Regions from separate parts of the Caballeronia sp. LZ029 genome, predicted to be linked through region 1. Evidence: riboswitches for the same ligand, from Rfam matches in the RefSeq annotation. Region 1 holds a riboswitch; the other holds the start of a gene.
What was found. A riboswitch is a leader RNA that binds a small molecule or an ion and turns the genes downstream of it on or off. The one in region 1 is predicted to bind cobalamin.
Positions count from the first base shown of each region.

Region 1 (3,538 bases):
GCCCGCCCGACGTTCTGCGCGACATAGTAGAAACCGCCGTCGGACACATAGTCGATCAGATTCGAATAGCGCGTCTGGAACAGCGTCACGCGCGCGACGCCGAGCGCATTCGATGCGTACTGCAATGCCGCCTCGACCGAATGGCTGCGCTCCGGCTGAATCGACGGGTTGCCGCTGAACGGATAGTAGAGGTCGTCGAAACTCGGCGCGCGAAACGATGCCGCATAGCTCGCGCTCGCCTTCCAGTGCGCATCGAAGTTATACGCGTAGCCCAGATAGTAGCTGTTCGCGCCGCCGAAATCGGAATACTGGTCGTGACGCAGATTCGCCTGCAATTCGCTCGCGCCGATGTGGCCCACGTAGCCCGCGAACACCGAATTCACGTGACGATCGGGCGCAGTGAGCTGATCGGAATCGAGCGTCTGATCGAGATGCTCGTAACCGAAGAGCAGCTTGTGCGCGTCGCTGATTTTGAAGTCGTTCTGCCACGTGTATTGACGGTTCTCCGAATTGAAGCGGTTCGTATAGACGCCGTTCTGCTCGATGTTCGCGCGGTCCTGTCCCTGCGCGATCGTGAAGTGCGTGGTCCAGTCGCCGGTGATTTTGCCGTTCGCGAACACCGACGCCGAGCGCACGCGATCGTGCGATTCGTTGATATCGGTCGGCAGGCCGTAGGCATCGTCGAAACTGCTGATGCCGTTCGATTGCAGGAAGCGCACGCCCGCGTCCCACTTGTCGCTGAACTGGTGGCGCAGCGTCGCCGCGACGCTCTCGTTCAGATAGCCGTTCGCGTTCGGATTCGCGCCGGGCGCGATATTCGGATCGATCGACGAAAAGCCGTCGGTCTTCTCGCGCGAGACGTTCAGGCTGAAGGTCGTGCGGCCGTCCTTGTCGAGCGCGCCGCTCACGCCCGCCGACTGACGCTGCGTGTGATAGCTGCCGTATTCGGCTTCGAAGTTGAAGCGCGGCGGATGCGGCTCGCCTTCCTTCGTGAAGATCTGCACGACGCCGCCGATCGCATTCGAGCCGTACAACGCCGACACATTGCCGTTCACGACCTCGACGCGCCCGATCTGATCGAGCATCAGTTGCGATAGCTGCGCCGCGCCGAGCGACGCCGATTCGACGCGCACGCCATCGATCAAAACGAGCGATTGCGAGGACGCCGCGCCGCGTATGTAGAGACCCGACGTCGCGCCCGGTCCGCCGTTGCGCGTGATCTGCACGCCGGGCGCGAGCGCGATGAGGCCGAGCGCATCGTCGGCGTTGGCGTCGGCGATGTCCTGTTCATCGAACACCGATGTCTGCGGGATCGATTCGGCGAGCGGCTGCGGCGCGCGCGTCGCGGTGACGACGACAGGAGCAAGCGCTTGCGAAGCGTCATCGGCGGCATGTGCGGCGCCGGCGAGCGGCAAACCGATGACCGCGGCAACGAGCGCGCCATGACGAGAGCGGCCGTTCTTGAGGGCGGCCTGTGGCAATACCATGAATGAAGTGTCCGTTTCGCGTGAGCGCGACCCCGCTCCCCGCGAGGACGATGCGCGACGAACGCACCGCGCGATCAGCGCCGATGCGTCGAACTCTGGCCGGTATCCGGGCTGGCGATGAATCGTCTCGCCTTCCCGCGCATCGTGCGCAGTGGCGTCGACACGTTTCTTGCAGTCGATTCGGGCAATGAACCCTGTGTGATGAAAATCCACACGCTCGCGCTGCAAAAACGCGCATGAGACGACTTGCAACTTGCGTTGCGGTCGCTTACCGTTGCGGGGGCAGCACAGGTTGGCTCGTCCCAGGTTGGTCCCGGTCGGACTTCGGAGACTTCGCTCCCTGTTTCCCGTTTGACTGCATCCGCGAGATCCGCGAATGCGAGCACCAAAAAGTGCGGCAAGTGTAGGAGCGCGTGTTGGGGCCGTCAAGAAAACGGCGCGGACAGTTGGGCGCGGCACATGACGAATCGAACGAGAATCGGCCGGCCTGTCCTCACGAGCCATCAACAGCGCTCGCGTTTTCTGCACACGAATGCATGTCGACATGCGCTTGATTCGAAGGATTAAGCGCAAGATCGCATGTTGTTACGTCTCGAAACGAGACAATTATCGGAAGCTCCGTTGAACCGCGCTAAAATGCGAGGTCTTTAGAGGACGCAGCACATGCTCAACGAACTCGAATCACTGTCAGGAAATATCGGCCGGCTGATCCAGATCAGCGAGCGCCACAATCAGGCGCGCCAGGCGCTGCAAGACCAACTCGAACAACTGCGCGCCGACTATGCGAACGTGCAGGCCGAGCTTGCGCAAGTGCGTGAAGAGCGCGATACGCTGCAATCCGAACGCGATTCGCTCTCCGCGAAAATCGACGACGCGCAAGTTCGCCTCAACGCGATTCTCGAAAAGCTGCCGCGCGCGAAAACCGGGCAGCATGACGAAGCCGACAATCAACTCGATCTCCTCGAAGCCGATTCCCCGGAAGCACATGAAGCGGAATTGCACGGCGAGCATCATCAAGGAGAGAAGGCATGACGACCACGCAGATCGAAGTCTCCATTCTCGGGCAGCCGTATCGCCTCGCGTGCTCGCCGGAAACGGAAGGCGCATTGCGCGAAGCAGTCGCACGCGTCGATGCCGAGATGAACAAGGTGCGCAACGCAAGCAACGTGCGCGGCACGGATCGCATCGCGGTGATGGCAGCGCTTTCGCTGGCGTCGGAATTGCTTAAGTTGCAGGACAGCGTGCGTCACGGCGAGGCCTTCCCCGCCGAGGAAATCCGTCGCACGATGCATTCGATGAACGAGCAACTCGGCGCCGTCATCGCGCAATACGAAGTGCAGTGAGATGTCTGTGCGTCGAGTCAATCGGCGCGCAATGTCAATCGAAAAAAGAAACTGCGGCGGGGCTGCGAAAGGCAAACGATTGGTGTAGAGTGACGTTTCCCTGCCTGGTGCGCCAAGGTCATATATTCCTTGAACCAATGTCACATTGGCACGGTTGCGGAACCTTGCAGCACGGGCGCGCGCGTCGCTAGTCCGATGTACCCGAAGTGTTGCTTACCGCGACAAATCTTGAACCCAGGTTCAGGATGCCGGCCTAGCGGCCGTGGCGGGGACCTATCTAAAGAACGGCATCGGTTTTTCCGGTGCCGTTTTCATTTGCATCGTCGATTCCGCATAACGAACAATCATGCGCTACTGGCTGATGAAGTCCGAACCGGACGAGGCGAGCATCGATCACCTCGCGCACGCGCCGAAAAAAACCTTGCCGTGGACGGGCGTGCGCAACTATCAGGCGCGCAACTTCATGCGCGATCAGATGCAGATCGGCGACGGCGTACTCTTCTATCATTCAAGCTGCCCCGAGCCGGGCATCGCGGGCATCGCGAAAGTGTGCTCGACGGCGTATCCCGATCCCACGCAGTTCGATCCGAAGAGCGATTACTACGATCCCAAGTCCACGCAGGAAGCGCCGCGCTGGATGCTCGTAGATGTCAAGTTCGTGAAGAAGACCGCGCTGATTCCGCTCGCCGCGTTGCGTGAACACGAGGC
Region 1 is NZ_JARUXO010000001.1:711,058-714,595, reverse strand. Features, by position in the region: gene QCE73_RS03310 (TonB-dependent receptor domain-containing protein) at 1-1,487, opposite strand, end outside; cobalamin riboswitch at 1,567-1,892, opposite strand; gene QCE73_RS03305 (ATPase) at 2,151-2,519, shown strand; gene QCE73_RS03300 (cell division protein ZapA) at 2,516-2,830, shown strand; RNA gene ssrS (6S RNA) at 2,925-3,106, shown strand; gene QCE73_RS03290 (EVE domain-containing protein) at 3,177-3,538, shown strand, end outside.

Region 2 (3,538 bases), on a different contig from region 1:
CGATTCGCCGCCAAGGTGATCGACGATCACGACCTTCGCGTGACGCAACACATCGTCGATATAGAAATCGACCGACGCGGGCTGGCGCAGGAACGATTGATTCGCGAGCCGCACTTCGGGAAAGCCCGCTTCCAGACGCGGAAACACGCTCGCGAGCAACGCGAGCGTCGTGTCGGCGGAACTGAGCACCACGATCGGCGCGCGTGTCTGATCGATGCGCATGACGCCTTGCGCATCGTCGACGAAGCCTCCCGGTGTCGTGCGGAGCAGATGCATGGCTGCTTATGCCTGCACGGCAGCGCTCGCGAGCGCCGCGTCGAATGCGCGTTGCAGCGTGTCGCGATCGAGGTCTTCGCCGATCAGCACGAAACGGCTTTGCGTCGTCGCTTCACCGGCTTGCCAGCGGCGATCGAAATAGCTGTCGAAACGACGCCCGACGCCCTGCACGACGAGCCGCATCGCAGCGCCCGGCAGCGCGGCGAAACCCTTCACGCGATAGATCGTGTGATGCTCGACGAGCGCATGCAATGCCGCGATGGCCTGCTCGCGCGATTCGACCTTGCCCTGAACGACGAACGAATCGAACTTGTCGTGATGGTGATCGGCGTGGCCTTCATCGTCGGGCGAGCCGTGATGATCGTGGCGCAGATGAATCGTCTCTTCCGATGCCGCTTCGAGACCGAGCAGCGTATGCACATCGAGCCGGCCCATTTGCGCAGGCACGATCTTCACTTCGCGCGGAATCTCGGGACGCACGAGCGCCTCGACTTTTTGCAGCGCTGCATCGTCCATGAGATCGGTCTTGTTCACGATGACGAGATCCGCCGACGCGAGCTGATCCTCGAACAACTCGTGCAGCGGCGATTCGTGATCGAGATTCGGATCGGCCTTGCGCTGCGCATCGACGGCGACGGGATTGGCCGCGAACTGGCCGCTCGCGGCGGCGGGACCATCGACCACGGTGACGACCGCATCGACCGTGAACGCGTTCTTGATCGACGGCCAGTTGAACGCCTGCACGAGCGGCTTAGGCAATGCGAGACCCGATGTTTCGATCAGCACGTGATCGATGCTGTCGCGCCGCTCGACGAGCTGCTCCATCACCGGATAGAACTCTTCCTGCACGGTGCAGCACAGGCAGCCGTTCGCGAGTTCGTACAGATTGCGGTCTTTGGACCCGGCTTCGTCGTCGCAGCCGATGCCGCAGCCCTTCAGGATTTCCCCGTCGATGCCGAGCTCGCCGAACTCGTTGACGATCACCGCGATGCGCTTTCCTTGCGCGTTGGACAGGATATGCCGCATCAGTGTGGTCTTGCCGCTGCCGAGAAAGCCGGTCACGACCGTGACGGGGATCTTGCGGGTTTGCATCGTAGCTCCGTGGCTTCAGGTGCGAGCGCTTCGTGTCGCGCGATGCGTGACAACGCCGCGGGATGAAATGGGAAACGCACGCTTGATGGATCATGGGCCGCGCCGCATCCCCGCGACAGCGATCCCTGTGAAAGTCTGGCCGGTATCCGGGCTGACGATTGCGCCGCTTCGCCTTCCCGCGCGTAAATACGCGCAGTGGCCTCGAAGCCGGCTTCCCGTTCATGCGATGAAACATCGCGTGCACGGGGAATCGCTTACCGTTGCGGGGGCAGCGCAGGTTGACGTCCACTCGATCGGTCGAAGGAACGCGCCCTGCTTCCCGTTTAACTGCGCGCGAGAGAATCCGCGCGCGAGCACCAAAACTGCGTGAAAGTCTAGGCGCGGCGGGCGCGAGCGTCAAGAAATGACGCGGCGCGCGCGGTGTCATAATGCTGGCCCGCGCGGCGCGCTTTCTTTGAATCGCACATGGAATCCGTCATTGCTCGCATGAATGCGTCTGCCGCTATGCGGCTTGCGGTCGGTATCGGCTGCAGGCGAGGCACGAGCGTCGACGCGATCGAACACGCGGTGCGTGTTGCGCTGGGCACGCATCGATTCGATGAGATCGCGATCGTCGCGAGCATCGATGCGAAAAGGGATGAAGCGGGCTTGCTCGCGTTCTGCGAGCGTCACGGCCTGCCGCTGCGCTTCTATAGCGCCGATGAAATCGCGCATGCGCCACGCACCGCGATTTCACATCATGCAGCGAAGCATCTGCACGTCGATGGCGTATGCGAGCCATGCGCGCTGCTTGCGGGCCACGCGCGCACGCTCATCGTGCCAAAGACGATCGATTGCGGCGTAACCGTCGCGATCGCAGCGGCGCATGAAACCGGTGCGAACGGAACATGAATACCGGCTTCGTCGCCATCCGCGGGCCTTTGGTTTCGGCGAGCGGCTTCGCGACAACGGGCCTGAACTTGTCGCGGCAGAGCCAGACGAGAACGATGAGCGCCACGAGTTCCAGATAGAGATAGAGCGCGTCCATTTTTCTGCTCCTGAAGTCGGTGAGTGCGTGAGTGCATGATGCCCACCGTCTGTTAGCGCAGAATTAAGCCGCGAACGCAGCCGCCACCTGATGTACGATACGGCCGTCTTTCGTCATGCAAAGACCCGCCGCAATCCCGTTCACACTGGAGTCGATGTGAAAACCGATACCGAATCGCATCTGCGCATGACCCAACGTCGCAAGGAAGGTCACGAGAAAAAGCAGGCCGCCGCCGATCACGAGAAGGGCCTTCTGATCGTGAATACCGGCAACGGCAAGGGCAAGACCACGGCGGCGTTCGGTATGGCCGTGCGCGTGCTCGGTCATGGCATGAAGCTCGGCGTCGTGCAGTTCATCAAGGGCGCGCTGCATACGTCCGAGCGCGATTTCCTCGGCGCGATCGCTCATTGCGATTTCGTCACGATGGGCGACGGCTACACCTGGAACACGCAGAACCGCGAAGCCGACATGGCCACCGCGCGCAAAGGCTGGAACGAGGCGCGGCGCATGATCGAAAGCGGCGAGTATCAAATGGTCGTGCTCGATGAACTGAACGCCGTGCTCAAGTACGAATATCTGCCGCTCGATGAAGTGCTCGACGTGCTGAAGGCGCGTCCCGCGACGCTGCATGTGGTCGTGACGGGACGTCACGCGCCCGATGCGCTGATCGAACTCGCCGATCTCGTCACCGAGATGCGGCTCGTCAAGCACCCCTATCGCGAGCAGGGCGTGAAGGCGCAACGCGGCGTCGAGTTCTGAACGCGATGCCCGACTGCCCCGCTCTGTTCATCGGCGCAAGCGCGTCGCATCAAGGCAAGACCACGGTGACGGCCGCGCTCGCGCGTCATCACACGCGCCGTGGCCTGAACGTGCGCGTGTTCAAGACCGGCCCGGATTTTCTCGATCCGATGATCCTCGAACGCGCATGCGGCACGCGCGTCTATTCGCTGCATCTGTCGATGGTCGGGCTCGATGCGTGCCGCGCATTGCTTGCACAAGCCGCGCGCGAGGCCGATCTCATACTCATCGAAGGCGTGATGGGTCTTTTCGACGGCACGCCCAGCAGCGCCGATCTCGCCGTCGCGTTCAACGTGCCCGTGCTCGCGGTGATCGGCGCGCACGGCATGGCGCAGACCTTCGGCG
Region 2 is NZ_JARUXO010000004.1:989,006-992,543, forward strand. Features, by position in the region: gene cobN (cobaltochelatase subunit CobN) at 1-276, opposite strand, end outside; gene cobW (cobalamin biosynthesis protein CobW) at 283-1,368, opposite strand; cobalamin riboswitch at 1,488-1,744, opposite strand; gene QCE73_RS30565 (cobalamin biosynthesis protein) at 1,834-2,259, shown strand; gene QCE73_RS30570 (hypothetical protein) at 2,234-2,434, shown strand; gene cobO (cob(I)yrinic acid a,c-diamide adenosyltransferase) at 2,552-3,154, shown strand; gene QCE73_RS30580 (cobyrinate a,c-diamide synthase) at 3,160-3,538, shown strand, end outside.
Region 2: it holds a riboswitch for cobalamin, as region 1 does, so the genes downstream of both, cobW (cobalamin biosynthesis protein CobW) here and QCE73_RS03310 (TonB-dependent receptor domain-containing protein) in region 1, are expected to answer to the same signal.